Regions from separate parts of the Methylocystis sp. WRRC1 genome, predicted to be linked through region 2. Evidence: predicted binding sites of a transcription regulator. Region 2 holds the regulator's gene; the other holds the start of a gene.

Region 1 (16,123 bases), 810 kb from region 2:
GCATGCGTCGCGAGTCATTACACTCGGACGTGACGACCTCCAAGGATTTCAGCCCATGTCCAGCTTCGCGCGCGTCGCCTGCCTTCTGGCCGCGTCCTTTCTCCTCGCCGCCGAGGCGCGAGCCGCCGGCGGGCGGGGCTTCGGCGGCGCCCCCGGCTATCCGCCGCCGCCGAACGTCGGGCGCCGGCCTTACCCGCCGCCCTATCCAGGGCCTGTTCCCGTTCCCGTCCCTGTCCCGGTTCCCGACAGCGCCGACTATTACGGCGGCGGCCCGTCGGCGCCTCCGCCCCCGCCGGCGCCGCGCCGCGAGGGAGAGTCCATCAACGGGCAGTGGTATTACTGACCTGCGCCAATGAGTCGCGCCATCACCGCGTCGAGCTTCTTCATCACTTCCGGATCGCGCGCCTCGGGCGGCGTCAGTATGGCGTTGTCGAGCGCCCGGTCCGAGCCGACGGGGCAAGGTTCGTGCTCGGCCGGGAAATCCGCCAGCACGCGGGCGATCAGTTTCGTGGCGGCGGCGGAGTTCCTGCGCACGATTTCGATCACCGAGGAAACATCCACATTGTCGTGCTCGGGGTGCCAGCAATCGAAGTCCGTCACCATGGCGATGGTCGCGTAAGAAATCTCCGCCTCGCGTGCGAGCTTCGCCTCCGGCATCGCGGTCATGCCGATGAGGTCGAAACCGGCGGCCTTGTAGTGGAGCGATTCGGCATAGGAGGAGAATTGCGGCCCCTCCATGCACACATAGGTTCCGCCGATCGCGATCTCGATTCCCTCGTCCCGCGCCGCCCTCGCGATGCGCTCGGAGAGTTTCGGCGCGATCGGATGCGCCATCGACGCATGCGCGACGCAGCCATTGCCGAAAAACGAGGATTCACGCGCGAAAGTGCGATCCACGAATTGATCGACGAGGACGAAGAGACCAGGAAAGAATTGCGATTTGAAGGAGCCGCAGGCCGAAACCGAAATGATGTCCGTGACGCCGACGCGCTTCAGCGCGTCGATGTTCGCGCGGTAATTTATGCCCGAAGGTGAGAGCCGATGACCGCGCCCGTGGCGCGGCAAAAAGACCGCGCTCGTGCCGCCGACCTCGCCGAAAACAAGTTCATCGGAGGGCTCGCCCCAGGGGGTCGCAACTCTTTCGCGTCGCGGATTCTTCACGCCGGGCAAATCATAAACGCCTGAACCGCCGATAATTCCGACAACAGCTTTGGTCATCGCCGCTCCTCTCGCAGAATAAGCGCGCGCGAAAAATTCACGCGCGCTACGGCGCCGTGACAGGGTTGCGCCGCAAAAATGCCTGTGTTAGTGGACGCACGCCTTGGGACTGGGGCGTTGCAGCCCTTGTCCCTTGTTCCTACAGCATCCGTCGCTTGAAGCTACCGCTATCTGCTGCGTTCGCGCGTTTTCGCGTTGCGGCCGGCGCTTCGAACGATGCGAATTTGACGAGCGAAAAAAGTGGCTCAAGACGGAGTTTCGCTTTCCGGCGTCGCAGGACGTTACGCCTCCGCCCTCTATGAACTGGCGACTGAAAAGCGCGCCGCTGACGAGGTCGCCGCCGCGCTCGCCGCATTCCAGACGCTGGTGAACGACAGCGCCGACCTCAAGCGCCTGGTGAGGAGCCCTGTCTTCTCCGCGCAGGAGCAGGTCAAGGCGCTCGACGCCGTTCTGAACAAGGCGGGAATTTCCGGCATTGCCGCAAATTTCATCCGCCTCGTCGCGTCGAAGCGCCGCCTCTTCGTCATCTCCGACATGATCGACGCCTATCAGAGTCTGCACGACGCCTCGAAGGGCCTCGTGCGCGCCGACGTCACGGTCGCCGCGCCGCTGCGGCCGGAGCAGGCGACCGCGCTGCGTCAGACGCTCTCGGGCGTCACCGGCGGCAAGTCGATCAATCTCAATATCGCGACGGATCCGTCGATCATCGGCGGCATCATCGTCAAACTTGGTTCACGCATGGTCGACGCTTCCGTCCGCACCAAGCTCAACGCAATCCGCACACGTATGAAAGAGGTCGGCTGATGGATATCCGCGCCGCAGAAATTTCCGCGATCCTCAAGAACGAGATCGCCAACTTCGGCACTGAGGCCGAGGTCACAGAAGTCGGTCAGGTCCTGTCCGTCGGCGACGGCATCGCTCGCGTCTATGGCCTCGACAATGTGCAGGCCGGCGAGACGGTCGAGTTCGAGAACGGCGTGCGCGGCATGGCGTTGAACCTCGAAAGCGACAACGTCGGCATCGTTATCTTTGGCTCCGACCGCGACATCAAGGAAGGCCAGACGGTCAAGCGCACGGGCGCCATCGTCGACGTGCCGGTGGGCAAGGAGCTTCTCGGCCGCGTCGTCGACGCGCTCGGCAATCCGATCGACGGCAAGGGCCCGATCAAGGCTGCCCAGCGCGCCCGCGTCGACGTCAAGGCCCCTGGCATCATTCCGCGCAAGTCGGTTCATGAGCCTATGGCGACGGGCCTCAAGGCCGTCGACGCCCTCATCCCGATCGGCCGCGGCCAGCGCGAGCTGATCATCGGCGACCGCCAGACCGGCAAGACCGCGATCGCGCTCGACACGATCCTGAACCAGAAGTCGCTCAACGTCGAAGGCGCGCCCGAGAGCCAGAAGCTCTACTGCGTCTACGTCGCCGTCGGCCAGAAGCGTTCGACCGTCGCGCAGTTCGTGAAGGTGCTCGAGGAGCGCGGCGCCCTCGAATATTCGATCATCGTGGCGGCCACAGCCTCGGACCCGGCCCCGATGCAGTTTCTGGCGCCCTTCGCCGGCTGCGCCATGGGCGAGTATTTCCGCGACAACGGCATGCACGCCGTCATCATCTATGACGATCTGTCCAAGCAGGCCGTCGCCTACCGCCAGATGTCGCTGCTGCTGCGCCGTCCGCCGGGCCGCGAAGCCTATCCGGGCGACGTGTTCTATCTGCATTCCCGTCTCCTCGAGCGCGCGGCGAAGCTCAATGACGATCGCGGCGCGGGCTCGCTGACGGCTCTGCCGGTCATCGAGACGCAGGCCAACGACGTGTCGGCTTACATTCCGACGAATGTGATCTCGATCACCGACGGCCAGATCTTCCTTGAGACCGACCTCTTCTATCAGGGCATTCGTCCGGCCGTGAACGTCGGCCTCTCCGTGTCGCGCGTCGGCTCGTCCGCGCAGACCAAGGCCACGAAGAAGGTCGCGGGCAAGATCAAGGGCGAGCTGGCCCAGTATCGCGAAATGGCGGCCTTCGCCCAGTTCGGCTCCGACCTCGACGCGGTGACACAGCGTCTGCTGAACCGCGGCGCGCGCCTCACCGAGCTCCTGAAGCAGCCGCAGTTCTCGCCGCTGAAGATGGAAGAGCAGACCTGCGTGATCTACGCCGGCGTCAACGGCTATCTCGATCCGCTGCCGGTCAATCGCGTCCGCGCCTTCGAGGACGGGCTGCTGGCGCTGCTGCGCTCGTCGCACAACGACATTCTCGAGAGCATCCGCACGTCGAAGGACCTGTCCGACGATACTGCGGCCAAGCTCAAGAGCGTCGTCGAGTCCTTCGCGAAGTCCTTCGCCTGATCCGACTGCTGACGGTTCGCGCGCCCGCTGACGGGCGCGCGACGACCTCGAGACAAGAAGCACACTCATGCCCTCGTTGAAGGATCTTCGAAACCGGATTTCTTCCGTCAAGGCGACGCAGAAGATCACCAAGGCCATGCAGATGGTCGCGGCGGCCAAGCTGCGCCGCGCGCAGACGGCGGCCGAAGCCGCGCGTCCCTATGCCGAGCGCATGGAATCCGTGCTCGCCAATCTCGCCGCCGGCGTTTCGACCGGCGGCCCGCAGCTTCTCGCCGGAAACGGAAAGGACGACGTGCATCTGCTCGTCGTCGCCACCGCCGAGCGCGGCCTCTGCGGCGCGTTCAACTCCTCGATCGTGCGAATGGCCCGGGAGCACATCCAGCGCCTTCAGGGACAGGGCAAGACGGTCAAGATTCTCTGCGTCGGCAAGAAGGGTTTCGACCAGCTGCGCCGCCAATACGAAAAAGAGATCGTGGAGCTGATCGAGCTGCGGGGCCTCAAGACCATCGGCTTCGAGAACGCGGACGAGATCGGCAAGAAGGTCATCGCAATGTTCGAGGCGGGCGAATTCGACGTCGCCACGCTGTTTTTCTCGAAGTTCAAGTCGGTGATTGCGCAGATTCCGACGGCGCAGCAGCTGATCCCCGCGCAGATCGCGGCGAATGAGAACGCTCCCGCCGTGGAGGGCGCGCAGCCGTCCTATGAATATGAGCCCGGTCAGGACGAGATTCTCTCGGAACTCCTGCCGCGCAACATCTCCGTGCAGGTTTTCCGCGCGCTGCTCGAAAACGCCGCCTCGGAACAGGGCGCGCGCATGAGCGCGATGGACAACGCCACGCGCAACGCCGGCGACATGATCAAAAAGCAGACGACCCTCTACAACCGGTCGCGTCAGGCGATGATCACCAAGGAACTCATCGAAATCATCTCGGGCGCCGAAGCGCTCTGATCGTTAAAATAGACGAGGACGTAACATGGCCGCCAACAAGCCCACCGGGCGCATCACCCAAGTCATCGGCGCCGTCGTCGACGTGAAGTTCGACGGGCATCTCCCCGAGATTCTCAACGCGCTCGAGACCACGAACCAGGGCCAGCGCCTCGTTCTGGAAGTCGCGCAGCACCTCGGCGAGAACTCCGTGCGCACCATCGCCATGGACACGTCGGAAGGCCTGACGCGCGGTCAGGAAGTGGTCGACACCGGCGCGCCGATCTCCGTGCCCGTCGGCGACGAGACGCTCGGCCGCATCATCAACGTCATCGGCGAGCCGGTCGACGAGGCCGGCCCGCTCGTGACCGCCAGCAAGCGCGCCATTCACCAGCCGGCGCCTTCCTACGCCGAGCAGGCGACGGAAGCCCAGATTCTCGAAACCGGCATCAAGGTCGTCGACCTTCTCGCGCCCTACGCCAAGGGCGGCAAGATCGGCCTGTTCGGCGGCGCAGGCGTCGGCAAGACCGTTCTCATCATGGAGCTCATCAACAACGTCGCCAAGGCGCACGGCGGTTATTCCGTCTTCGCCGGCGTCGGCGAGCGCACCCGCGAGGGCAACGACCTCTATCACGAGATGATCGAGGGCGGCGTGAACAAGAAGCCGGTGAACGGCTCGGCCACGGGCTCAAAGGCCGCGCTGGTCTATGGACAGATGAATGAGCCGCCGGGCGCCCGCGCCCGCGTCGCGCTGACCGGCCTCACGGTCGCCGAACACTTCCGCGACCAGGGCCAGGACGTTCTGTTCTTCGTGGACAACATCTTCCGCTTCACGCAGGCGGGCTCGGAAGTCTCCGCGCTTCTCGGCCGCATCCCTTCGGCGGTGGGCTATCAGCCGACGCTCGCAACCGACATGGGCGCGCTGCAGGAGCGCATCACCACCACGACCAAGGGCTCGATCACCTCGGTGCAGGCCATTTACGTGCCCGCCGACGACCTGACCGACCCGGCGCCGGCCACCTCCTTCGCCCACCTCGACGCCACGACCGTGCTCTCGCGCTCCATTGCGGAAAAGGGCATTTATCCGGCCGTCGACCCGCTGGATTCGACCTCGCGCATGCTCTCCCCGGCCATCGTCGGCGAGGAGCATTACGAAGTCGCCCGCAAGGTGCAGTCGACCCTGCAGCGCTACAAGTCGCTGCAGGACATCATCGCCATTCTCGGCATGGACGAACTCTCGGAAGAGGACAAGCTCGTCGTCGCCCGCGCCCGCAAGATCGAGCGCTTCCTGTCGCAGCCCTTCCACGTCGCCGAAGTCTTCACCGGTTCGCCCGGCAAGCTCGTTGCGCTGGCCGACACGATCAAGGGTTTCAAGGGTCTCGTCGAGGGTCAATACGATCACCTTCCGGAGGCTGCCTTCTATATGGTCGGCTCCATCGAGGAGGCGATCGAAAAGGCCGCCAAGCTCGCCAAGGAAGCGGCCTGACGCCTTCGCTCACGGTCCGGGTTCCGCGGGCCAGAGCGATTTACGAAACTGAATGGCCGGCGCCGCCGGCCATCATTTGCTGAATGCAAGAAGCGCCGCCGGAGAAAGACATGGCCGCATTCCACTTTGAACTCGTCTCTCCCGAAAAGTTGCTGTTCTCGGGCGATGTCGAATCCGTGGTCGCGCCGGGGGCGGAGGGGCAGTTCACTGTCCTCAAGGACCATGCGCCGGTCATGACGACCCTGAAGTCGGGCGTCGTCACGGTCGCAGGCGGCGACGGCAAGGTAGAGAAGCTTTTCGTGCGCGGCGGATTCGCGGATGTGAGCGCGGCAGGTTTCACCATTCTCGCCGAACTTGCGATCCCGCTGTCAGAGATCGACGTAGCCAAGGTCGACGCCGACCTGAAGGATGCGCGCGAAGATCTGGCCGACGCCAAGACTGAGGAGGCCCGTCACGCGGCCGCCGAGAGAATCGCCCAGTTACAGGAGTTGCGCGCGTCTGTCGGCGCCTGAGCGCATAGGCGCGATCTGCGGGGCCGCTTTTACTCCTTTGGCTCCGGCTCGACCGGCTGTTCGAGCTCAGCCTCGATCATGTCGCCGTGACGTTCCTGCGCACTCAGTTCCGTGCGGCTTGCAGCCACTCGTCGGACAGTCAGTCCGATCTCCGGGTTTCGGGCCGTGAGCGTCTGAAGATCATAGGCGTCAAGGATCAGGAGTTTCGTCGGCTCCGTGGCGCGCACGCTGGCGGTGCGAAGCGTCTTGTGGAGCACCGCGATTTCGCCGAAGAACTGACCGACGCCGAGGCGAACGGCTTCCGTCGGTAATTCGACCTCGACTTCGCCTTCCGCGATAAAATACATCGAATGCGCGACTTCGCCTCGCCGCACGATCAGCGTGCCGGCCGGGACCGATTGCGCGCGCAAGTAACGCATGATCTCCGCAATCGCCTGCGCGTCAAGTTCCCGGAACAATGGGACGCTCGCCACCATGCTCCAGGTGACGACGAATTCGCGACGGTGAATTTCCTCGGCGAATGCGGTCGCCACGATGCCGACGGGCAGGCCCAGCATGACATAACCCAGCACCATGGTGAAGGACGCGATCACGCGTCCGGCGAGCGTCACGGGGGTCACGTCGCCATAGCCCACTGTTGTGATCGTCACGATCGCCCACCACATGGACGCCGGGATCGAACCAAATTTTTCGGGTTGCGTCGTATGTTCGGCGACATGCATGGCGGTCGCCGAGAACAGGACGGCGCCGAAGAGGAGGATGCCTGAGGCTAAAAGCGCCTTTCGCTCCGCCTCCAATACCGCAATTATCGTGCGGATCCCCGGCGAGTAGCGGGCGAGCTTGAAAAAGCGAAGCAAACGCAAAATCAGGAAGACGCGAAGATCCGCTTCGATGAAAAATGACAGATAGACCGGCAGGATCGTGAGCAAATCGATGATCGCCGACCCGGATTTCACGAAAGCTACGCGCGCCCCGAAAGGCGTGCGGTCAGAATAGGGGGTATGTTCCGGCGCGCACCACAGGCGCAGAAAATACTCGAGCGTAAAGGCGCCAACCGCGACATATTCGATAAATGTGAAGATGCGTTCGTACTCTTCGGCGTATTCGGGAACCGATTCGAGGATCACCGATCCGACCGAGAGAGCGACGAGGCCGATCAGCGCGCGATGGACAAAGCGCGCGAGCCGATCATGCGCGCCCCCGTCGAGAATCACATGAAGGCGACGGCGCCACCAGGCGAGGCCGCGGCGCCGTTCCTCCGTGCTCACTGCGCTGCCTTGCCGCGCAGCGCGTCCTCGACCGAGGCGAGCGCCTGCTCGATTGCCGCGGCGTTGGGGCCGCCGGCCTGCGCCAGATCGGGACGACCGCCGCCGCCCTTCCCGCCGAGCGTCGCGCTGGCGACGCGGACGAATTCGACGGCGCTGAATTTGGAAGTCAGGTCGTCCGTGACCCCGACTACAATGCCGGCCTTGCCATCTGGCGAGGCGCAGGCGAAGGCGACCACGCCGGAGCCGATATTCTTCTTGGCGTCGTCGACGAGAGATTTGAGATCCTTGGCGTCGACGCCGTCGACGGCGCGGGTCAGCAGCTTTACGCCGGCGACGTCGCGCCACTCCTGGCCGCCGCCGTTACCCGGCCCACCGCCCATCGCGAGCTTGCGCCTGGCGTCGGCAAGCTCGCGCTCGAGGCGTTTACGCTCTTCGAGAAGCTGGCCGAGGCGGGCCGGAGCCTCCTCCATGGGCGCGCGGATGAGGGAGGCGATTTCGCGCAGCGCGCGGGACTGCGTGACGAGATGGCTGCGCGCGCCTTCCGCCGTGCGCGCCTCGATCCGGCGAACGCCCGATGCGACTGCGCCCTCGCCGACGATGGAGATCAGGCCGATGTCCCCCGTGCGCGAGACATGGGTGCCGCCGCAGAGTTCGACCGAGAAAGGATGCGCGACGCCGGGGTCCGGCCGGCCCATGGAGACGACCCTGACCTCGTCGCCGTATTTCTCTCCGAACAGGGCGCGGGCGCCGGATCGAATGGCGTCGTCCTGAGCCATCAGGCGCGTGTCGACCGGCGCATTGTCCTGGACGATTTCGTTGGCGAGCGCTTCGACGCGGGCGAGTTCTTCCTCGGTCAGCGGCTTGGGATGCGTGAAGTCGAAGCGCAGTCGCTCCGGCGCGACGAGCGAACCCTTCTGAGCGACGTGGTCGCCGAGCACCTGGCGCAAAGCCTCGTGAAGGATATGGGTCGCCGAATGGTTGGCCCGCGTCGCGCGGCGTCTTTCGTGATCGACGTCGAGTTCGAGCACGACGCCGGGGACGATTTCGCCTTCCTCGACGACGCCTTCATGAACAATGAGGTCGCCAAGTTTCTTCTGGGTGTTTTCGACACGGAATCGTACATTCCTGCCGCGCATGACGCCGACGTCGCCGACCTGGCCGCCCGATTCGCCATAGAACGGCGTCTGGTTGAGGATCACGGCGCCGCGCGCGCCCTGCTTCAGGACGAAGGCTTCGGCTCCGTCGTGGACGATGGCGGATACTACGCCTTCGCTCTTCTCGGTCTCGTAGCCGAGGAATTCGGTGGCGCCGAGACGCTCTTTCAATGCGAACCAGAGTGTCTCGGTCGCGGTCTCGCCCGAACCCGCCCAAGCCTTGCGCGCTTCGGCGCGCTGGCGCTCCATGGCGGCGTTGAACGCTTGCTTGTCGACGCCGACGCCGCGCGGACGCAGGGCGTCCTCGGTCAGATCGAGGGGAAAGCCGTAGGTGTCGTAGAGTTTGAAGGCGGTCTCGCCTGACAGCTTGTCCCCCCTGCCGAGGTTCGCCGTCTCGTCGTCCAGGATGGCGAGGCCGCGGGCGAGCGTCGCGCGGAAGCGGGTCTCTTCGGTCTTCAGCGTATCGACGATGAGCGCCTGTGCGCGAACCAGTTCGGGATAGGCCTGTCCCATTTCCGCGACCAGGGTGGGGACGAGACGCCACATCAGCGGCTCCTGGGCGCCGAGGATCTGCGCGTGGCGCATCGCGCGGCGCATGATGCGGCGGAGCACGTAACCGCGACCCTCATTCGACGGCGTGACGCCGTCTGCGACAAGAAAGGACGACGCGCGCAGATGATCTGCGATGACGCGATGGCTTGCGCTCTGGGGGCCGCCGACGGGCGCGCCGGTATATTCGGCGACGGCGCCGGTGAGGGAGCGGAAAAGGTCGATCTCGTAATTGGAGGTGACGCCCTGCATAAGGGCGGCGATGCGCTCGAGCCCCATGCCGGTGTCGATCGAGGGTCGCGGCAGCGGCGCGCGCTGGCCGGGGGCGACCTGCTCATATTGCATGAAGACGAGGTTCCAGAATTCCAGGAATCGGTCGCCGTCTTCATCCGGGCTCCCGGGCGGGCCGCCGGTGAGCGTCTCGCCCTGATCGTAGAAGATTTCGGAGCAGGGGCCGCAGGGACCGGTGTCGCCCATGCTCCAGAAATTGTCGGAGCTCGCGATACGGATGATGCGGCTGTCGTGGAAACCGGCGATCTTCTTCCATAAATCGAACGCCTCGTCGTCGTCGTGATAGACGGTGACGAGGAGTTTCTCGACCGGCAGGCTGAATTCTTTGGTGATCAGGCCCCAGGCGAGTTCGATCGCGCCTTCCTTGAAATAGTCGCCGAAGGAAAAATTCCCCAGCATCTCGAAGAATGTGTGATGCCGGGCCGTGTAACCGACATTGTCCAGGTCATTGTGCTTGCCGCCGGCGCGCACGCATTTCTGAGCGGAGGCTGCGCGCGCCTGATGGCGTTTTTCGACGCCGGTGAACACGTTCTTGAACTGCACCATGCCCGCATTGGTGAACATCAGCGTCGGGTCGTTGTGCGGCACAAGCGGGGAGGAGGCGACTTTCTCATGCCCATTGCGCACGAAGTAGTCGAGAAAGGCCGAACGGATCTGGTTGACGCCACTCATTGTCATGCAGCTCGCTGGAGCAGGATCGGGATCACTCCACGATCATATGGGGAAACCGGCCGTCCGCGCGAGGGCGCTTGCGGGCAAGCGCGCCCGATCGGGAAACGGGCGCCGGCGGCGGTTCATGTCGCCGGACATCCGGGATTTGCGGGCGATATGCCAGTCCTGCGCGGTTTCGGCAATGAAAAAGGCCCGATGAGCGGGCCTTTGACGCGATGAAAACCCGCGGGGGTCGCACGATATGGCGCCCAAGCAGCGCATGAGAGGCGCGCCGGTCGGTTCAGTCCTCGGCCTCGTCGCCATCGGCGACGTCGAGAATGCGTTCCGCGATGAGACCGGCGTTTTCGCGAATCGCCTGTTCGATACGGGCGGCGGCTTCGGGGTTCTGGCGAAGAAAATTCTTGGCGTTCTCGCGGCCCTGGCCCAGTCTCTGGCTGTCGTACGAGAACCAGGCGCCCGATTTTTCGACCACGCCCGCCTTCACGCCCAGGTCGATCAATTCGCCGACCTTGGAGACGCCTTCGCCATACATGATGTCGAATTCGACCTGCTTGAAGGGCGGGGCAACCTTGTTCTTGACCACCTTGACGCGAGTCTGATTGCCGATCGCCTCGTCGCGGTCCTTGATGGATCCCGTGCGACGGATGTCGAGCCGGACGGAGGCGTAGAATTTCAGGGCGTTGCCGCCCGTCGTTGTTTCCGGCGAGCCATACATCACGCCGATCTTCATGCGGATCTGGTTGATGAAGATGACGAGCGTGTTGGAGCGGGCGATGGAGGCGGTGAGCTTGCGCAGCGCCTGGCTCATCAGGCGCGCCTGCAGGCCGGGCTGAACGTCGCCCATCTCTCCCTCGATCTCCGCCCGCGGCGTCAGGGCCGCGACAGAATCGACGACGAGCACGTCGACCGCGCCGGATCGCACGAGGGTGTCGGTGATCTCGAGCGCCTGCTCGCCCGTGTCGGGCTGGGAAATCAGCAGCTCCTCCAGATTGACGCCGAGCTTGCGGGCGTAAACGGGATCGAGAGCATGCTCCGCGTCCACGAAGGCGCAGACGCCGCCCAACTTCTGCGCCTCGGCGATGACATGGAGGGTCAAGGTCGTCTTGCCCGACGATTCGGGCCCGTAAATCTCCACCACGCGGCCGCGCGGCAGGCCGCCGACGCCCAGGGCGATGTCGAGGCCGAGCGAGCCGGTGGAGATCGTCTCGATCTCGACGGCTTTCTGATTCTTGCCGAGCCGCATGATCGAGCCCTTGCCGAAGGCGCGCTCGATTTGCGACAGCGCGGCGTCAAGGGCCTTGGTCTTGTCCACGGACGATCCTTCCACGAGGCGGAGATTGGCTTGGCTCACGGCTGAAATTCCTTCTGGCACGGTTTTGCGGGCAGAGGCAACGGTCGGTTGATATTCCTATTGTGCATGATTTGTTCTTGCCGCCAAGTTCTTTTTTTGTTCGCACGTCGATTTTCGTCGATCACGCCAGCGGCCGCGGCGGGCGAATGGGTGGCGCGCGGCCGCCGCTCTTGTATAGTCGGATGGATTCGGCGGATCGCGCGCAGATTGGCGAACAAAGGGAGGCGCCCATGTATTCCAAGATTCTCGTGCCGGTCGACGTGGGCGAGCCCGAAATGACGCAGCTTGCGCTCGATGCGGCGCTCGCGCTGGCCAGAACCAATGGCGGGGCGCAATTGCGGCTCATCAATGTGCAGCCGCTCGTGCCCGTGGCCTTCATCGACTATATCCCGCCGAATTTCGACGAGGAGATGCGCGAGACAGCGGAAAAGGAGCTGGCCGCCCTGACGGCCGCGATCGACCTGCCGCGCGAGCGGGTAACCTCCACAGTGCGGTTCGGCGCGGTCTACCCGGAGGTTCTCGCCGAGGCCGAGGACTGGGGAGCGGATCTCATCGTCGTCGGCTCCCACCGTCCCACCATGGCGACCTATCTTCTGGGCTCGAACGCCAAGACGATCGTGCGCCACGCGAAATGTTCCGTTCTGGTGGTGCGCAAATAAGCGCGGCGTGACAGGGGCGGGAGCGGCGACTAGAGTTTGACCATGCGTCGATTCGAAATCTCCGCGCTTGCCCTTTGCGCCGTTTTCGGCCTTTCAACGGCGGTTTTCGCCGCGGCAGGAAATGCGGCCATGCTCAGGCGCGGCCTTGCGATCGCGCAGGAAAATTGCGGAAAGTGCCACGCCGTCGGCCGCGCGGGCGAGAGCCCGAATCCGAAGTCGCCACCCTTCCGCCATCTGGCGCGCAAATATCCGCTTCACAATCTGGAGGAGGCGCTGGGCGAAGGCATCGTCGTCGGCCATGAGGGCATGGAGATGCCCCAGTTCCGCTTCAGCGCCGCGCAGATCGAGGCTCTGCTCGCCTATCTGGGCTCGATCCAGAGGCGCTGAGCGTCTCAGGCGCTGACTTCCTTGCGCAACTTGGCGATCGCGACGCCCGTCGCCATGGAGGCGGAGGTATAGGGCGTGCCTGCCCCGAGGGCGGCGTCGGCGTCGGTATAGCGTTTGTCGTTGATCATGGCGGCGACCCGGCTGGCCTCACGATGGAAAACGGCGTGAGCGCTCACGCAGCCGGCGAAGGTCGGCAGATGCCCATATTTGATCTTGGCGTCGCCATGAAGCCATTGGCCGAGCGGGCAGGCGTTGTCCTTGCCGATTGCGGCGGCGTCCAGAGTCGATTGTGCGGCGATCGCGCCACGCAGTTTGGTCTTCCACTCGACATGTGCGTCGATGGCCTTGTCGAAATCCATGGGGGAGCCTCGTTTTCACGGCCGCGATGGCCGGATTCCGGGCGCGAGATTAGCCAGCCGGGGCTTGCCCGAGGCTGTCGTCCAGCCGATTTGACCCGATCCGTCAATGACGAAGCGCGGCTGGTCGACTGCGGACGGATGCGCGTCGCCATAATAGTCGAGCTTGCGCCGGGCCATGGGGGGCGGATGCGGCGCCCGCTTGCCCGTGTCCTTGCGCGCGGCCATCCGCCGCCTTTGCGCTCCGGGTTTTGCTGGTCTAATAAGCGCGCTGAAACCAGCCGAGGCGCAAAATGTCCGCGATCCCCGATTTCTCCAAGATTCCCTTCGCCGCCACCGACGTCGCGCAGGAGGCGCCGCCGCGGGCCTGGCTGACGCCAGAGGGGATCGAAGTGAAGAGCGCCTATGGCCCCGCGGATATAGCGGGCCTCTCCTTCGTCGATGGTTTTCCGGGCGTCGCGCCATATGTGCGCGGGCCCTATTCCACCATGTATGTCGCCCAGCCCTGGACGATCCGCCAATATGCCGGCTTCTCCACGGCCGAGGACTCCAACGCCTTCTATCGCCGCAATCTTGCGGCCGGCCAGAAGGGCCTCTCCGTCGCCTTCGACCTCGCGACCCACCGCGGCTATGACTCGGACCATCCGCGCGTGATGGGCGACGTCGGCATGGCGGGCGTCGCGATCGATTCGATCTACGACATGCGGACGCTCTTCGACGGCATTCCGCTCGATCAGATGTCCGTGTCGATGACCATGAACGGCGCGGTGCTGCCGGTGCTGGCGCTCTTCATCGTCGCGGCGGAAGAGCAGGGCGTTTCGGCCGACAAGCTCACCGGCACGATCCAGAACGACATTCTCAAAGAATTCATGGTGCGCAACACCTACATCTATCCGCCGGACCCCTCCATGCGGATCGTGTCGGATATTTTTGCCTACACCAGCAGGCATATGCCGAAGTTCAACTCGATCTCGATCTCCGGCTATCACATGCAGGAGGCGGGCGCCTCGGCCGATCTGGAGTTGGGCTACACGCTCGCCGACGGCGTGGAATATGTGCGCGCCGGCGTCGCTGCGGGCCTCGACATCGACGCCTTCGCGCCGCGGCTCTCCTTCTTCTTCGCCATCGGCATGAATTTCTTCATGGAGGTCGCCAAGCTGCGCGCCGCGCGTCTGCTCTGGGCGCGACTCATGAAAGACCTCGGCGCCAGGTCCGAGAAGAGCATGACGCTGCGCACCCACTGCCAGACCTCCGGCTGGTCGCTCACCGCGCAGGACGTCTACGTCAACTCGATCCGCACCTGCGTCGAGGCCATGGCGGCGACGCAGGGCCATACGCAGTCGCTGCACACCAATGCGCTGGACGAGGCGCTGGCGCTGCCGACGGACTTCTCGGCGCGCATCGCCCGCAACACGCAGATCGTGTTGCAGCAGGAGAGCGGCACGACGCGCGTCATCGATCCGTGGGGCGGTTCTTATTATGTCGAGCGCCTCACCGCCGAACTCGCCAAGGGCGCCTGGAAGCATATCGAGGAAATCGAACAGCTCGGCGGGATGGCTAAGGCGATCGCGGCGGGGGTGCCGAAGCAGCGCATCGAGGAAGCGGCCGCGAAAACGCAGGCGCGCATCGACAGCGGAACGCAGGTCGTCGTCGGCGTCAACAAATACCGCCCTGAGAACGACGCCAAGCCGAATGTGCTCAAGGTCGACAACGCCGCCGTGCGCGCCGCGCAGCTGGAAAAGCTGAAGCGCCTGCGCGCCGAGCGTGACGAGGCGACGACCCAGGCGGCGCTCGACGCGCTGACGGAAGGCGCGACCTCGGGCGCCAATCTGCTCGATCTCGCCGTGAAGGCCGCGCGCGCAAAGGCGAGCGTCGGCGAAATTTCCTTCGCGCTCGAAAAGGTCTTCACGCGCCACAAACCCAAGGCGAACGTCATTTCCGGCGTCTATGCGCGCGAGGCGGGCAAGGACAGCGCCCAGATCGGCCGCATTGTCGGCATGACGCGCGACTTCGCGGAAAACACAGGGCGTAAGCCGCGTATTCTCGTCGCCAAGATGGGCCAGGACGGCCATGATCGCGGCCAGAAGGTCATCGCCTCCGCCTTCGCGGACATGGGCTTCGACGTCGTCATCGGCGATCTTTTCGCGACGCCGGACGAAGTGGCCCGGAAGGCCGCCGAGGCCGACGTGCACATCGTCGGCGTCTCGACCATGACCGCCGGCCATCTCACGCTGACGCCCGAATTGCGCGACGCCCTTTCGCACGTGGGCCGCGGCGACATCATGATGGTCGTCGGCGGCGTGATTCCGCCGGACGACTTCCAGCAGCTTTACGATTCCGGCGCCGCCGCAATCTTCCCGCCGGGCACCAATATCCCGCAGGCGGCGGAGCAATTGCTGCACGAGCTGAATATTCGCCTCGGCTTTGCGCAACGCGAGGTCGCGAAGGCGGGATGATGCGAAGGGGCCGCGGCGCCGGACGACGCGCAACGGCCTCATCCACTCGATCAGCTATTGAAAACGGGGTTGGCGCTTGCGTTCGCGGAGCGCGCCTTCCCGTTCCGGACGCCATTCGCCCGGGCGATTTGCCAAGACAGGCGGCATAGCCTGAGCTAGAAGAGCTTCGCCCAATGAAAAGGAACCCGGGATGGAAGTTCTTCTGATCGGCTCGGCCGCCTGCATCACCGCCCTCATCGTCACAGCCTGGTTGATGACGCTCGCCAAATGGTTTCCCATCAAGGCCGTGGACGCTTTCGTCGTTGACTACAAGACGATGATCCGGGCGCATGTCGACTATGCGCTGATGGCGCTGTTCGGGGTCGGCTTTTATGGTTCCGGCGTGGAATTGCCGGTCATCGCCTGCTGGTGCGTCGCCATTGGCGGCTTCTCCAATCCGACCGTGTTCACGATCGCCGCTTTCGATCCGAATTTCTGGGACAAGAAATTCTGGCGCGCCTACA
Region 2 (16,123 bases):
CTGGTCGCCGCCCGATCTCGGCCACACGCCGAGAGGCGGCAAGAAGCGCAAGAGCCGCGCCCGCGCATGACGTCGGCAAAGACCTGCGCCTGCTGACCACGGTTGGATCGGCCGTTGTGGAACGCCGCAGGCCGTTCCTCGAAGATTTCCCGTAAGCTTTCGCTCCCCGCCCCCGCCGGAACCCGGCGGATAGAGAGCGCCGCCTGTGAACGCCTCGGGGCGAGGCGAGACAGGCGCGAGGAACCACGTTAAGCTCCAGCTTTACCTTTTGGCGATTTGGAGCGGGCGGTGAGAGAAGCCTCGCGCGTGGCGGAAGGGGAGCGTCGCGGCGGCGGCGCCGTCGCCCTTTGGCTCGCCCCGCGCGCGCATCGGATCGGCGAGGCGCTGCGCGCGGCGCTTGCGGAAGAGGCCGCGCTGCGACGGCCGTTCCTCTGGCTCGTCGTCGCCGCCGGCGCGGGCGTCGTGCTGTATTTCACCGCGGAGCGCGAACCGCCGCTGCCGCTTTGCTTCGCAGTCCTGGGCGCCGCCGCGGCGTTCGCTTTCATTGCTCGCCGCCATGCGCGGGCGCGCGCATTATTCGTGGCGCTCGCCTTCGTCGCCGCCGGCTTCACTTCCGCGGCGTGGCGGACCGCGCGCGTCGCCGCGCCGATCATCCCGCGCGTCGGGATCGGCGAACTCACCGGCTTCGTGGAAGAGCTCGACCCGCGGCGGTCCGGCGCCCGCTTCATTCTGCGCGTCGCGAGCGCGGAAGGTCTGCCGGGTGAAGTCGCGCCGGCGCGCGTGCGCCTCACCACACGCGGCGATCCGTCTTTCTCGGCGGGAGATTTCGTCGCGTTGAAAGCCCGGCTCATGCCCCCTGCCCGCGCGGCGCTGCCCGGCGGCTATGATTTCGCGCGCGACGCCTATTTCGCGCGGCTCGGCGGCGTCGGGAACGCGCTCGGCCGCATCGAGGTCATGCCGCCGCCCGATCCGGCGCCAATTTCGCTACGCTTTTTCGCCGCCATCGATCGCGCGCGAAATGCGCTCGCCCTGCGCGTCTATCGCACGATCGACGGCGACGCGGGCGCCATCGCGGCCGCCATGGTGACAGGCAAGCGCGATTTCCTTTCCGGTAACGCGAAAGACCTCATACGCCGGGCCGGCATCTTTCACATCATCACCATCTCTGGCATGCAGATGACGCTCGTCGCCGGCATTTTCTTCGTCGGTTTCCGGCGCCTCCTCGCAATGTCGCAGACGCTGGCGCTCAACTACCCGATCAAGAAATGGGCGGCCGGGCTCGCTATCCTCGGCGCCATTCTCTACGACATCGCGACGGGTTCGCGCGTCGGCACGGAGCGCGCGCTGGTCATGACGCTCATCATGCTCGTCGCCGTGTTGTTCGACCGCGCGTCGCTCTCCATGCGCAATCTTGCGCTCGCCGCCTTTTTCATCATCGCCTTCGAGCCGGAGGCGCTGCTCGGCGCGAGTTTTCAACTTTCCTTCGCCGCCGTCGCGGCGCTGATCGCGGTCTATGAATGGCGCGGCGATTATCTCGGACGAAGCCGCGCGCGCCCTGTCGGCCCGAGCATGCGCGGGCGACTTGCGGAACTGCGCGAAGCCCTGGTCGAGCGATTGCTGCACGGACCGGGCGCGGCGCTTCTCGCGACCCTTTGCGCCACCTCCGCCACCGCCTCCTTCATGGCCAATGATTTCCACGAGCTCAGTCCATATGTGCTGGTCGGAAATCCGCTGACCCTGGCGATCATCGAATTTTTCGCCGTGCCTTGCGCGCTGATCGGCGCGGTCCTCTATCCTTTCGGCCTCGACGGCTTCGTCTGGCGCTATCTGAAGATCGGGATCGATCTCGTCATCTATCTCGCGGGGCTGATCGCGAGCGCGCCGGGGGCGAGCCTGCATGTGAAGGCTTTTGCGCCCTGGGCGATCGTCTTTCTCGCGCTTGCCGTTCTGTCGGCGGTGCTATGGCGGACGTGGTCGCTCCGGGCGACCGCGATACCGCTGGCGCTCGTCGGCCTGCTCGGCGCGAAAAACGGGACGGGTTTCGATCTAGCCGTTCCGCCGGCGGGCGACTCGGCGGCCTTCCGTTCCGCCTCCGGCGAAATCGCCCTTCTGGGCAAAAGACCGAGCGTCTTCGCGTCCGAACAATGGTTGCGCGCCGACGCGGATTCCCGCGCGGCCGCAGACGCCGGAGCTGGCGTCGCCTGCGACGATCTGGGATGCGTCGGAAGACTGTTCGACGGGCGCATCGTCGCCCTTGTGAATGAGCGCGGCGCCTTTCTGGAAGACTGCGCGCGCGCGGCGATCATCGTCACGCCGCTTCATGCGCCCGAAGGTTGCGCCGCGCCGATCGTCATAGATCGTCGCAAGCTTGCGGAAGCGGGCGCGATTTCCCTGCGACTGAAGGGCGAGAAGATCGAATGGACGAGGGCGCGCGGCGTCGACGAGGATCGACCGTGGTCGCAGGCTCCGCAGGAAAGGCGCGGCCGGATCACCACGCCCGAGGCCTCTGAAATTGAAAGCGACAATGACGACGCTCAGGCGGCGGAGCCGCTGGACGACTGACCGCGGTTTTTTTTGCATCGCCCCTGCTTCAAGGCGCTGCGGACTGGAGGAAGCTTCGCTCCGGCCCCGGGACGCCCGCCGCGCCCCCATTCGCCATGCGCGGGCATGGGGCGAATGCGGGCCAATCAGTATTTCCTCAGGAGGCTCACGAGCTTCCCCTGAATACGCACGCGATCCGGCCCGAAGATGCGCGTTTCATAAGCCGGATTGGCCGCTTCGAGCGCAATCGAGGCGCCGCGTTTGCGCAGACGCTTCAACGTCGCCTCCTCGTCGTCGATGAGAGCCACCACGATGTCGCCGGTGTCGGCGTTGTCCTGCTTCTTGATGACGACCGTGTCGCCGTCGAGGATGCCGGCCTCGATCATGGAGTCGCCCCGCACTTCCAGCGCATAATGCTCGCCGCTGGTCAGAAGGTCGGGCGGCAGGCTGATGGTGTGGCTGCGGCTCTGGATCGCGGAGATCGGCGTGCCGGCGGCGATCCGGCCCATGACCGGAATCGCCACATTCTGCTCGGTCTCCTCCTCCCGCCGCTCGTGCAGCGGCCGCACACGGCCGAGATTGCCCTCGATTACAGCCGGCGAGAATTTTCCGCCCCGCGACCCTCCGCCGCCGCGCGGCGTCGCTGATTCAGGCAGGCGCAGCACCTCGAGCGCGCGGGCGCGATTGGGAAGACGGCGGATGAAGCCCCGCTCCTCTAGCGCGAGGATCAATCGGTGAATCCCCGACTTCGATCTCAGATCGAGCGCATCCTTCATCTCGTCGAAGGACGGCGGCACGCCGGACTCCTTCAGGCGTTCATGTATGAAGCGCAGAAGGTCGCTTTGCTTCTTTGTCAGCATCGAAAGTTGGCCCCTGAACTCGCGCCGTAGCGTCGACACAGACCCGCAGGGGAGCCTGGATCGCTCAAAAACAAATCATGAACGATTCATATGCGTTCCCGGTGCGTTCCGCAAGCCTAATGTCAGGGAGCTGTTAACTGGAGCTGGCGCGGAGGCGCCGCCGCTCTAATGGGCGGCGGCTTTGTTCTTTGTCGCCGGATCGGGGGCGCCGGGCTTCCGGGGAGCCGCTTTCTTGATCGAGCTCGTCGGGCTGTCGTCGCTGGCGAGCGCCTGCATCTCGCGGCGGTCGTCGGGCGCGAAGGCCTGCGCCACCGGATGCGGCGCCTCTGCCTCCCGGCTCTCGGCGGCGGCCTTGGCGGCAGCGACCGTCACGACGGGCGATTTGGCGGCGAGCTGCGTCGCGGCCTTGCCGGCGCCGCGGGCCGGTTTTTCCTCCAGCGCGATTTCGACTGGCGGGGCGATCGCCTCGGGGCGGCTCACCTCGGCGACGCGCGAGGCGAAGGCCGGGTTCTGACCGCCGTCCTGATAGACGACGCGAACCGGCTTCACGCCGCTTTCGGCGAGCTCGGCCACCTTGGCGTCATCCTTGGCAGCCTTTTCGGCGACCTGGGCCGCGATCTCCGGATTGTGCTTCAAGGGCGGACAGGCCGAGGCCGCGTCCATATGTCCCGCGGGCGTGGCGTTGAAGACATAATGACGGCCGCAGAAGGCGACCTGCGGCTCCTCTTTCGTCACCTCGAAGTGATCATTGCCTTCCTTCAGGTTCTTCCAGAAGCCGATGTTCGGGTCGAGCCGGTGCTTGGCCAGATTTTCGGCCGTCATCTTGAAGGGATAGGACTGCATCTGGATTGCGCGCTGGCCGCCGCCGAAGGAGGAGCGGGCAATCGCGTAGATTTCCGCGATCTGCTTGTCGGTCATGGAGAAGCAGCCGGCCGACGAGCAGGCGCCATGCACCATGATGGTCCCGCCGCTATGCCCCAGCGCGCGGTCGAGCTGGTTCGGGTAGCCGACGTTGAAGGACAGGTAATAGGCCGAATTCGGGTTCATCTGCGCCGGCGTGATCGAATAGAAGCCCTCCGGCACCTGGCGGTCGCCCTCGCGCGTCTTGGGGCCGAGCTGGCCCGACCAGCGGCACATGGGGAAGGTTTTGAGATGGACGTAGCGGCCGTCGGACCGCATCTTCCAGATCTCGAGCTCCGCCTCTTTCTTGTAGGCGCGGATGAGCATCGGCGCTTCCTTCGTCGTGCCGACCTTCTCCATCAGCGCGACCGTCTCCGGCGGAATGGGCGCGAGCGAGCGGTGCGAAAAGCCCCCGTCCTCGCAGGCCGCCAGCGTGAAGGCGGCGAAGGCCGCAACAACCGCAAACGGCTTGAAACCCTGGAAATTCATGCGACCCGCTCCCCTTTGCGCGACGCCCCCGCGTGTCCGAGAACCTTTACACGCCTGCGCGTAACGCAATCCTTACCCGGCGTGACGGCTGACCTTCCGCGCCGACCCGCATTTAGACCAAACATTGGGACGAGAAAGTGTCCGTGGCGCCATCCGGGATGGTGAAAACCGCAAATTTGCCGGATTTACCTTAACGCTTTTCCTCGATCTTTCGGCCCATGGCGAGGAACTTCTCGGCCCGGGCGTGGCGAAGCTGCTCGCGCGAAAGATTGGTAAGCCGCGACAATTCGAGGGAAACCGCGTCGCCCACGGCGGCGATGGCCGCCCTGGGGTCGCGATGAGCGCCGCCCGAGGGCTCGGTGACGATCACGTCGATGATGCCGAATTTGAGCAGATCCTGCGCCGTGATCTTCATGCTGGTCGCGGCGTCCTGCGCCTTGGCCGAATCACGCCACAGGATGGAGGCCGAGGCCTCCGGGGAGGCGACGGTGTAGACCGCGTGCTCCAGCATCAGCACCTTGTTGGCGGCGGCGATGGCGATGGCGCCGCCGGAGCCGCCCTCGCCCACCACGACCGCGACATTGGGCACGCCCAGCGACAGCGAGGCGTCGGTCGATCGGGCGATGGCTTCCGCCTGCCCACGCTCCTCGGCGTCGATGCCCGGAAAGGCGCCGGCCGTATCGACCAGCGAGACCACCGGCAGGCCGAAGCGGTCGGCGAGCTCCATGAGGCGCACCGCCTTGCGGTAGCCCTCGGGTCGCGCCATGCCGAAATTATGGTGCAGACGGCTCGCGGTGTCCGAGCCCTTCTCCTGCCCGATGATGCAGATGGGCTCGCCATTGAAGCGCCCGAAGCCGCCGACGATGGCGGCGTCCTCGCCGAAGAAGCGGTCGCCGGCGAGCGGCGTGAATTCCGTGACGAGCTGCTTCACATAGTCGGAGAAATGCGGGCGCTGCGGATGACGCGCGACCTGAATTTTCTGCCAGGGGGTGAGGCTCGCGTAGAGGTCGGCCAGCGCCTTGGACGCCTTGGCCTCCAGCTTCGTCAGCTCCTCCGAGATTGAGACGCCCTCGCCTTTCTCGGCCAGCGCGCGCAGTTCCTCGACCTTGGTTTCCAGTTCCGCGACGGGCTTTTCGAAGTCGAGATAAGAGCGCATGGGGGCGACGATGTTTCCTGCAAGATTCGACCAGCGCCCGGCGGCCTCTCGGGCGCGCGCAAACTCGCCGCAACCGGCGCCGAAGTCAAGGAAGACGGCAGGACCGCGCGGGGTGGATTTCGAGCGCCAAATGGCGCAATCGGGGGCATGGCGCAATTTTCTGCAAGAGGAGCGCGATTCGCTTGAACCCTCCGACCCTTCGTGCCCATGCCGACAGCCGCTTCGTTTCCGCGAGCGACGGGCTGCGCCTCCATTATCTCGATTACGCCTGTCCCTCGGCCGGGCGTCTGCCGCTCGTCTGCCTGCCGGGCCTCGCGCGCTCCTCCGACGACTTCTGGCGCGTCGCCGAGGCCGCGCAGGCGCAGGGACGGCGCGTGCTCGCGCTCGACTACCGCGGGCGCGGCCGATCGGACTGGGACAAGGACTGGACCCATTACGCGCTCGCGGTCGAACAGGACGACATTCTCGCCGTGCTGCGCGACGCAGGCGTTTCGTCGGCCGTCTTTCTCGGCACCTCGCGCGGCGGGCTGCACACGATGGATCTCGCCGCCGAAACGCCGGGCCTCGTGCGCGCGGCGATCTTCAACGACATCGGGCCGAAGATCGAACTCGAGGGTCTGCTGCGCATAAAGCGCTATGTCGGAAAATTGCCGCCCATCGCCTCGATGAACGACGCGATCGCGCTGATGCGCATGACCGCCGCGCCGCAATTTCCCGCCGTTAGCGCGGAGGACTGGGCCGTTTATGCGCGCCAGACCTTCGTCGAGAAGGACGGGAAGGTTGCGCTTCGCTACGACCCCGAACTGTCGCACACGCTCGACATCTTCACGCCGGACGCCGAGCCCGAAACCTTCTGGGACCGTTTCGAAACGATGTCGCAAACGCCGATGCTCGTCATTCGCGGCGAGACGTCGGACATCTTTTCGGCCGAGACGATGGAGGAAATGGCCCGGCGCGCGCCGCGGCTCGAAACATTCACCGTCGCCGGCCAGGGCCATGCGCCCCTGCTGCTCGATCAGCCGACGATCGGGCGGATAATGGAGTTCCTGAGCCGTTGTCCGTGATTATGGCGCGTATCCCAGCGCCTGATTCACGCGTGAAACCGCAACGCCGACATTGATCGCGGCGCCCGCCTGCATGCGTTGCGCCTCCAGCTGAATCTGGCGCACGCGATACAGATCGAAGGCGCTGATTTCGCCGAGCGCGAAGGACTTGCGCGACAGTTCGAACTGCTCATTGGCCACGGCGAGCCGCTTGTCGGCGAGGCCCGCCGCCTTTTGCGCCGCTGCGAGCGCCGTCCGCGCGGCCTTGATTTCCGCGACGACCATTCGCTTGGCGCGCTCATATTCGGCGCGCGCGCGCGTCACCTCCGCGGCCGCCTCGGCCTGGCGCGGCTCGTTGCGGCCCGGCGTCGGCAACGGAATGCGAAAGCGCACGCCCACCGTCGTCGCGTCGGTGCGCTGGTTGGTGACTTCCTGCGAGGGGTCCGTCGAATATTGGTCGTTGTGCTCCTGACGGCCGAAGACGCCGATCTCCGGATTGTCTATGGGCGTCGCGTCGATCAGCCGCGCCTGGGACTCAGCCCGCGCAAGCGCCGCCAGCGGCGCCCGCAGCGCCGGATGGTCTTCCAGATCGCCGTCGCGACGCACGGCTTCGAGCGTGCCGTCCGGCGGCGTCCCGCCGGTGAGCGCGGCGTAATTCACCCGCGCGACTTTCGCCGCGCCTTCCGCCTGTGCGAGTTCCGTCTCGGCGGCGAGCGTTTCGTTCCTCGCCAGCAAGGCGTCGGCTTCCGCAGCGTCTCCGAGTTCGACGCGACGGGTCATGTCGGCGCCGATCTCGCGGGCCGTCGCCACACGCGTGCGCGCCACGGACACGTCGCGCTCGGCGCGCTTCGCGTTCCACCATGCGTCGCGCAACAGTCCCGCGACCTCGAGCCGGCGCTGCGACAGCCTCTCCTCGACCTCCACGACCCCGCTCGACACCGTGGCCGCATAGGCGTCGCGCTGGCCGGGAAGCCACAGCGGCATGCCCGCCTCGATTTCGGTCTCGTTGTAGTGACGCAGATTGCCGGCGGCGGCGTTGCGCTGCGAGCCGCCGAAATAGGGCGAGCCCGGCGTTATCGAATTCGCGGTGGCGTAGCGCGCGGACACGGCGCCGAATTGCGCCTCCAGCGCCTTGCTCTGCGCGTCGATGGCGACGGCCATGTCGAGGTGACGCACGAGAACATGGCCGAGCGGCGTCTTCTTCGCGCGATTGACAGTGACTTTGGAGCTTTTTCCGGCCCGGGCCTTGGCGCCCTTGCCGCCGCTCGCAGCCGGGTCCTTGGCGGCCTTCACTGTCACTTCGCCGCTCGGCTGCTCATCAGGCCCGGCGCGCGAGGCGGTCGCGTAAAGCCCGATGAAGAGCAGTAACGGCAGAAAGGCCGACCGGATCGTCATGCGCGCGACTCCTCTCGCCGGAGGGATCGGATGCGCGTCCGCAGCTGCGCGCCCCAATTCGCCGAACGATCGTAAAGGATCGGCAGCAGGACGAGGGTGAGCACGGTCGCGGAAATCAGCCCGCCGATGACGACGATGGCGAGCGGGCGCTGGATCTCGGCGCCCGGCCCTGTCGCGAAAAGGAAGGGGATGAGGCCGAAGGCGGCGATCGTCGCCGTCAGCATGACGGGGCGCATGCGCCGGCGCGCGCCCTCGACCACCGCCTCGCGCGTCGTGCGCGTGCCTTCGGCCACGAGCTTGTTGATGTAGGAGATCAGAACCACGCCATTGAGCACCGCTATGCCGACGAGCGCGATGAAGCCGACCGAGGCCGGAACGGAGATGAATTCGCCCGACAGCCAAAGGCCGAGCACGCCGCCGATCGCCGCGAAGGGCACGTTGCAGAACACGAGCGTCGCCTGCAGCGCCGAATTGAACGTCAGATACAGCAGGAGGAAGATCAGGGCGAGCGCGATCGGGACGACGACCGCGAGCCGCGCCGAAGCGCGCTGCTGATTCTCGAACTGGCCGCCCCACTGGTAGGTGTAGCCCTTCGGCGTCTTCACATTTTGCGCGACAGCCTTCTTCGCCTCGTCGACGAAGCCGACGAGGTCCCGACCGGTGACATTGGCGAGCACGGTGGCGAAACGCCTGCCCTCCTCGCGAATGACCTGAATAGGCCCGTCCTCCGCCTTCACTTCCGCAAGCTGGGACAACTCCACGACTTTTCCGTCGTTGGACACCATCGGCAGGCGCGCGAAATCCACGGCGGAGCGGCGCGAGGTCTCGGCGCCGCGCACGACGAGCGGCGTGCGGATCGGCCCCTCCAGCACGATGCCGACCTGCTGACCGTCAACCCAGACGCGCAGGGCGTCCTGGATCTCGCCGGCGTTGAGGCCGAAGCGTCCGGCGGCGAGACGATCGACGCGTGCGGTGAGATAGCGCAGACCGTCGTTCTGCAGGCCGAAGACGTCCCGCGCGCCGGGAATCTTGCGCAGCGTTGCGGCCACTTCGCGGGTCAGCCGGTTGAGTTCCCCGATGTCGTCGCCGAAAATCTTGATCACGACGTCGCCGCGCGCGCCGATGATCATCTCCTGCACGCGCATGTCGATCGGCTGGGAAAAGGCGTAGGAAATCCCGGGTATCGAGTCGAGCACCTTGCGGATTTCGCCCATCAGCCAATCCATGCCATGGCTGCGCCATTCGCTCGTCGGCGCGAGCGTGAGGAAATTGTCGGTCTCGTTGAGGCCCACCGGATCGATGCCGAGTTCGTCGGCGCCCGCGCGCGCCATCATCCCCTTGACCTCGGGCACCTTCTCCATGATCTCGCGCTGGATGCGACGGTCGGTCTCGGCGGCGATGTTGACGCTGATCGTCGGATGCTTGCGCACAGTGATGACGGGCGTGCCCTCGTCCATCACGGGCATGAAGGTCTGGCCGATCCCGCTGTAGGCGAGAGCGGCGACGAGCAGGCCGCCGCCGGCGATCGCCGCAACGATCAGTGGGCGCGCCAGCGCGCGGTCGAGCAGCGGCTCGTAGATCGCCGCGATCCTGCGCACAAGCCAGGGCTCTTCGGAATGGCCAGGCTTCAGCAGCGTCGCGCTCAGCGCCGGCACGACCGTGAGCGACAGGATGAGGGCGGAGCCGAGCGCGAAGGCGATGGTCAGCGCCACCGGCGCGAAGAGACGCCCCTCGAGACCTTCCAGCGAAAGCAGCGGCAGGAACACGGTCACGATGATGACCACGCCGGAGGTCAGCGGCGCCGCGACTTCGCGCGTCGCCTCCAGCGTCATGAAGATACGGTCGGCGAGGCTCGCCTCATGGGCGCTCGCCATGCGATGCTCGACATTCTCCACCACGACGACGGCGCAGTCCACGAGCAGGCCGATGGCGATGGCCAGGCCGCCGAGCGACATGATGTTGGCGGAAAGCCCCCACCATCGCATGATCCCGAAGGTGGCGAGCGCCGCGAGCGGCAGGATGACCGAGACGACGAGCGCCGCGCGCAGGTCGCCCAGGAACAGCGCCAGCAGAATGACGACGAGAACGATCGCCTCGATCAGCACCTTCTGGACCGTCCACACCGCCTTGCCGATCAGCTCGCTGCGGTCGTAGAAAATCTCGATCTTCGCGCCCTTCGGCAGGCTCGCCTCGAGTTCGGCGAGACGGGCCTTCACGCCGGTGACCACCATGCGCGCGTCGGCGCCGCGCAGGCCGAGCACCAGTCCCCAGACAGCTTCGGCTTCGCCGTTGCGGCTCACGACGCCGTTACGCGGCAGGGAGCCGAAACGCACCTCGGCGACGTCGCCGACGCGCACGATGCCGGTGGCGCGCGCGGCGATGACCACCGAGCGGATATCTTCGAGCGACTGCAGCCGCCCCTCGGCGCGCACCAGCAGCGCCTCCTCGCCGTCGCGGACGCGGCCGGCGCCGTCGTTCTTATTGTTTTGCGAGAGCGCCGTTTCCAGCATCGCGACGGTGACGCCGCGCGCGGCCATGGCGGAGGGCGACGGCGCGACCTCGAAGGTGCGCACGAAGCCGCCCAGCACGTTGAGGTCGGCGACCCCGGGCAGGCCGCGGATGGCCGGACGTATCGTCCAGTCGAGCAGGCTGCGCTGCTCCGTCGGAGTCAGATCGCCGCCGACAATGGTGAACATGAGCATTTCGCCGAGCGGCGTGACGATCGGCGCAAGGCCGCCGGAAACGCCGCTCGGCAGCTGGTCCTGCACCTGAGCGAGCCGCTCGTTGACCTGCGCGCGCGCCCAGTAGATGTCCGTTCCTTCCTCGAACTCGAAGGTGAGCAGCGCGACCGAATAACGGGTCGTCGAGCGCATGCGGACGAGACGGGGAATGCCGCGCGCGGCGATTTCGATCGGGGCGGTGACGCGACTCTCCAACTCCTCGGGAGTAAGGCCCGGCGCGCGCATCGCGACGAGAACCTGAATCGGCGCCACGTCGGGAAAAGCGTCGATCGGCAATTTCGTGTAGCTGAACGCTCCCCACCCCGCGATGGCGATCGCGGCGAGGAATGTCAGGAGACGCTGTCGAAGCGCGAAGTGGATCAGCCGTTCAAGCATCGCGCTCTGTCATTTCTCCGCCTCGGCGAGTTCGGCGAGCAATGTGAGCAGACCATGGGTCGCCACCCGCTCGCCGGCCGCCAGGCCGCCCTGCACCGAGGCGAAATGCGGCGTCTCCGAGATCAGCGTGACCGGCGTCGCGCGGAATCCGTCCGGGACGCGGACGAAAACCCAGCTGTGGTTCTTGTGGCTGACGACGGCGTCCGCCGGAACGCGCCATTGCGAAGCGCCGCCGCCCGTCACCTTCAGGATCGCCTGCACGGCTTGCCCCGGCCGCAAGGGGCTTCTGCCGGAGCGAAACTCCGCCACCGCGGTGACGGACTGGGTCGCCATGTCGACGGTATGGCCGATTCGGATGAGCCGGCCGTCGAGACCCGCGCTGGGCAGATGGACGCGCTCGACGCTTTCGAGCGCGACGGCGCGACTGAGCGGCACCTGCAGATTGACCCAGATCGGATCGAGCCGCGCGATGGTGACGAGCGGCGCGGAGGCCTGAACGCGCTCGCCCGTGGTGCCGTGCCGCTGGAGGACCGTGCCGGAGAGCGGCGCGCGAACCAGGAGCGTGCTGGCGAGCTTGCGGTCACGCTGCAGGGCCGACACCTCGGCTTCGGTCATGCCGGCGAGCGTGAGAATCTGCCGTCGCTCCTCGAGCGACGAACGCGCCTGCCCCGCCTCGGCCCGAGTGACGATCAACCGGCGTTCGGCGATGATGCGCTCCTTGAAGAGCTGCTCGTCCCTGCGCAGTTTCTCGGAAGCGAGATTGGCGTCCGACAGGGCGTGCAAGAAGGCGCGCTGCGCCTCGACCAGCTCGGAGGATCTCAGTGTCGCGATCGCGTCGCCGTCCTTGACGTCCTCGTCAGGGGCGACGAGCAGGGTCTCGATAAGTCCGGCGGCGGGCGCGGCGACGATGCGCAACTGCTGCGGCGGGACGGTCACCACGCCGGGGACGACGATTTCGCCCATGCCCGTTTCCGGTTCGATGGGCTGCGTCTCGACCCCCGCGGCGCGCGCCTGATCGTCGGTCAGCGGGACAACAATCTCCCGACGGGGCGGCTGATTCCCCGCCGGAGCGCCGAGGGCCGCAGCCGCGCCGCAAACGAGAAGCACAAGAAGGGTGTGGAGGATCGTTCGCCGCATGTGAGAATCAGGAAAGCCCCGAGAGAGTGCGCCCCGCTTGCGCGCGCGGCAGTCATTGCGCGGAAAGGGCGCGTCTTTATGGCGCCGCCGCATTTCAGCTGCGCCGGGAGCGATCTTGCCCGTCGGAGGAGCCCGGCTCAAGCCATTTCGCCCCGCTGAAGGGGCTATCCAATGAAAAATCGGTAACAATCCCCTCCAACGCCGCTCTCGGCGCCGTCGCCAACGGCCGCGATCCGCCTATATTCCAGACAAGCTCAGCTGATTCTCCACTTTTCGAGGTATTCATGCGCCACCCATCCAATGTCGCCGTCCGCCTCGTCGATTATCGCCCCGCCGACTTTCTGATCGACGCCGTCGATCTGGACATTGCGCTGCATCGAACGGCCACGAAGGTCGTCGCGCGTCTGTCGCTGCGCCGCAACCCGAAAGGCGCCGCCGGCGCTCCGCTCACGCTCGACGGCGACGATCTGGCGCTGCTCGGCGTCAAGCTCGACGGCCACGCGCTGGGGCCGGCGGAATATACGGCGACGCCCGACAGCCTCACGGTGCTCAGCGTCCCCGAGGCGCCCTTCACCCTCGAAATCGAGACCGAGGTGAACCCGAGCGCCAATACGCAGCTTTCCGGGCTCTACCGTTCAGGCTCCGCCTATTGCACGCAATGCGAGGCCGAAGGTTTCCGCCGCATCTCCTACTTCCTCGACCGCCCCGACGTGCTGAGCGTCTATACGACCCGGATCGAGGCGGAGAAGACCGACGCGCCGATCCTCCTCTCCAACGGCAATCCGGCGGAGTCGGGAGATATTCCCGGCACGACGCGCCATTACGCCGTCTGGCGCGATCCCTTCCCGAAGCCCTCCTATCTCTTCGCGCTCGTCGGCGGCGACCTCGGCGTGGTGCGCGACACTTTCACCACGATGTCCGGCCGCAGGATCGACCTTGCAATCTATGTAGAGCACGGCAAGGAGGCGCGGGCCGACTACGCCATGGACGCGCTGAAGCGCTCCATGCGGTGGGACGAGGAGAAGTTCGGTCGCGAATATGATCTCGACGTGTTCAACATCGTCGCCGTCTCCGACTTCAACATGGGCGCGATGGAGAACAAGGGCCTCAACATCTTCAACGACAAATATGTGCTGGCCTCACCAGAGACGGCGACGGACTCCGATTACGCCGGCATCGAGGCCGTCATCGCGCATGAATATTTCCACAACTGGACGGGAAACCGCATCACCTGTCGCGACTGGTTCCAGCTGTGCCTGAAGGAAGGGCTCACCGTCTTTCGCGATCAGGAGTTTTCCGCCGACATGCGCTCGCGCGCGGTGGAGCGCATAAGCGACGTTCGCGGACTTCGGCTCGTGCAATTCCCCGAGGACGCGGGGCCGCTCGCGCATCCGGTGCGGCCCGAGGTCTATCACGAGATCAACAACTTCTACACGTCGACGGTCTATGAGAAAGGCGCCGAGATCATCCGCATGCTGCGTACGCTGATCGGCGACGCCGATTTCCGTCGCGGCATGGACATCTATTTCGAGCGCTTCGACGGCACGGCGGCGACGGTGGAGGACTTCCTCTCCTGTTTCGCCGAAGCCTCCGGCCGCGACCTGTCGCATTTCGCGCTGTGGTACAGCCAGGCCGGCACGCCGGCGCTGTCGAGCGAGGGCGCCTATGACCCCGACGCCCGGACCTTTGCGCTGACGCTGCGCCAGCAGACACGTCCCACGCCGGGGCAGGACACGAAGAAACCGGTGGTGATCCCCGTCGCTTTCGCGCTCTTCGGCGAGAACGGCGAGAAGCTCGATCTCGTGAGCGACGACGCGCGCGAGGACGAGTTGCGCCGCGGAGTGATCGAACTTTCGGAGCCCGCGCGCGTCATCACCTTTCGCGCCGTGCCTTCGCGCCCGGTGGCGTCGCTGCTGCGCGGATTCTCGGCGCCCGTGCGGCTCGAGCCCGCCCCGGCGAGCGCGGACCTGGAGCGGCTCCTCGCCTGCGACGACGATCCCTTCAATCGATGGCAGGCGGCGCAAAGCCTCGCGCTGCGCGCAATCTTCGCGCGTGTGGACGCTTCGCGGAACAACGCCCCCGCGCCAGATGCGCAGGGTTTCGTCGGCGCATTGCGCACGCTCCTCGCAAAGGCCGACGCCGATCCCGCCTTCGCCGCGCAGGCGCTGTCGCTCCCCTCGGAAATCGACCTCGCGCGCGAGGCGGGCGAGAATGTCGATCCCGACATCCTCTTTTCGGCGCGCATGGGGCTGCGCGAGGAAATCGGCCGCGCCCTTCTCCCGCAGCTCGACGCGCTCTATGCGCGAATGGCTGACAACGGCCCCTTCAAGCCCGACGCGGCCGGCGCCGGGCGGCGCTCGTTGCGCGCCGTCGCGCTCGATCTCATCGCCGCCGGCGATATAGAGAAGGGCCGCGCGCTCGCGCAGCGTCAGTTCGCCGCCGCCGGCAACATGACGGACCGTCTGGCGGCGGTGTCAGCGCTCGCGCTGATCGGCGGACAGGCGCGCGAAGACGCTTTCGCGGCTTTCTACAAGCAATTCGCGGGCGACGCGCTCGTGATCGACAAATGGTTCGCCTTGCAGGCGACAATTCCGGAAGAGGCCACGACGCAGCGCGTCCTCGATCTCATGGCGCATCCGGATTTCTCGCTCTCCAATCCGAACCGCGTGCGCTCGCTCATCGGCGCCTTCGCGAACGGCAATCTCACGCGCTTCCATGCGCTGGACGGTTCCGGCTACGATCTCCTGACGCGCATCGTTCTCGACCTCGATTCGAAGAATCCGCAGGTCGCGGCGCGGCTGCTCTCGGCGCTGCGTTCATGGCGCACGCTAGAGCCGCGCCGCCGCGCGCTCGTCGAAGCGAAGCTGCGGGAAGTGCTTGCGCGCGAGACGCTCTCCGCCGACGTGAAGGATATTGCGACACGCGCGCTGTCCTGAACGGAAGCCGGATAAAAAGCCCGTTCGGCAAAAACGCTCTTTGCCGAACGGGAGCCGCATCATCGCCCGTTATTGCGGCGACGCCTGCGATGACCGCATCTTCCATTTCCGCATGTCCCGAATGAAACCGTCGATCAATTTGTTGTGGACATGCGGCATGACGATGAAATGCGCGAGCTTGCCGAGCGTCGGGCTCTCCTCCGGCGCAAGATCATATTTCGCGAGGATCGTTTCGTCGGGCCGCTCGAAAAACACAGTGCTTGAGAAAGGATTACGCCAGCTCCTGACGCCCGCGGCCTTCAGCCCTTCGACGAGATAGTCCGTGTTGCGCATCATGCCATTGGCGGCGGCCCTGAATTTGTCCATCGGCGTCGAGCGTATCTTCCACCAGAATTTCAATGGCGCCAACGCGCTTCGCGAACAGGAGATCGTCGGGACGGCGTCGTTGAGATAGGCGACCCGAAACGGGTTCAGATTGTCGAACGCTTCCCTGGTGGAAATGAAAATGCCCATCGGTTCATCAGAGCCAAAGAACTTGTGCCCCGACACG

Evidence for each region. The regulator LexA, encoded in region 2, represses DNA repair genes until DNA is damaged. The targets are predictions, from matches to a motif close to TGTTCNNNNTGTGTTCNG.
Region 1: the regulator LexA is predicted to act here: its motif matches at 11,849-11,866, upstream of recA (recombinase RecA).

The regions. Positions count from the first base shown of each region.
Region 1 covers NZ_JAJFZJ010000001.1:2,656,018-2,672,140, forward strand. Annotated here, with positions in the region: gene LG047_RS19595 (hypothetical protein) at 56-343, shown strand; gene LG047_RS12990 (S-methyl-5'-thioadenosine phosphorylase) at 337-1,218, opposite strand; gene LG047_RS12995 (F0F1 ATP synthase subunit delta) at 1,459-2,022, shown strand; gene atpA (F0F1 ATP synthase subunit alpha) at 2,022-3,554, shown strand; gene LG047_RS13005 (F0F1 ATP synthase subunit gamma) at 3,622-4,503, shown strand; gene atpD (F0F1 ATP synthase subunit beta) at 4,529-5,965, shown strand; gene LG047_RS13015 (F0F1 ATP synthase subunit epsilon) at 6,076-6,477, shown strand; gene LG047_RS13020 (cyclic nucleotide-gated ion channel) at 6,507-7,745, opposite strand; gene alaS (alanine--tRNA ligase) at 7,742-10,411, opposite strand; gene recA (recombinase RecA) at 10,692-11,762, opposite strand; gene LG047_RS13035 (universal stress protein) at 11,993-12,421, shown strand; gene LG047_RS13040 (cytochrome c) at 12,464-12,808, shown strand; gene LG047_RS13045 (CZB domain-containing protein) at 12,814-13,167, opposite strand; gene LG047_RS13050 (hypothetical protein) at 13,183-13,392, opposite strand; gene scpA (methylmalonyl-CoA mutase) at 13,458-15,620, shown strand; gene LG047_RS13060 (hypothetical protein) at 15,811-16,123, shown strand, end outside.
Region 2 covers NZ_JAJFZJ010000001.1:3,464,412-3,480,534, reverse strand. Annotated here, with positions in the region: gene LG047_RS17040 (hypothetical protein) at 1-70, shown strand, start outside; gene LG047_RS17035 (ComEC/Rec2 family competence protein) at 289-2,562, shown strand; gene lexA (transcriptional repressor LexA) at 2,688-3,401, opposite strand; gene LG047_RS17025 (murein L,D-transpeptidase family protein) at 3,567-4,790, opposite strand; gene LG047_RS17020 (acetyl-CoA carboxylase carboxyltransferase subunit alpha) at 4,981-5,946, opposite strand; gene LG047_RS17015 (alpha/beta fold hydrolase) at 6,129-7,010, shown strand; gene LG047_RS17010 (TolC family protein) at 7,011-8,384, opposite strand; gene LG047_RS17005 (efflux RND transporter permease subunit) at 8,381-11,500, opposite strand; gene LG047_RS17000 (efflux RND transporter periplasmic adaptor subunit) at 11,510-12,637, opposite strand; gene pepN (aminopeptidase N) at 12,922-15,573, shown strand; gene LG047_RS16990 (aminotransferase class V-fold PLP-dependent enzyme) at 15,643-16,123, opposite strand, start outside.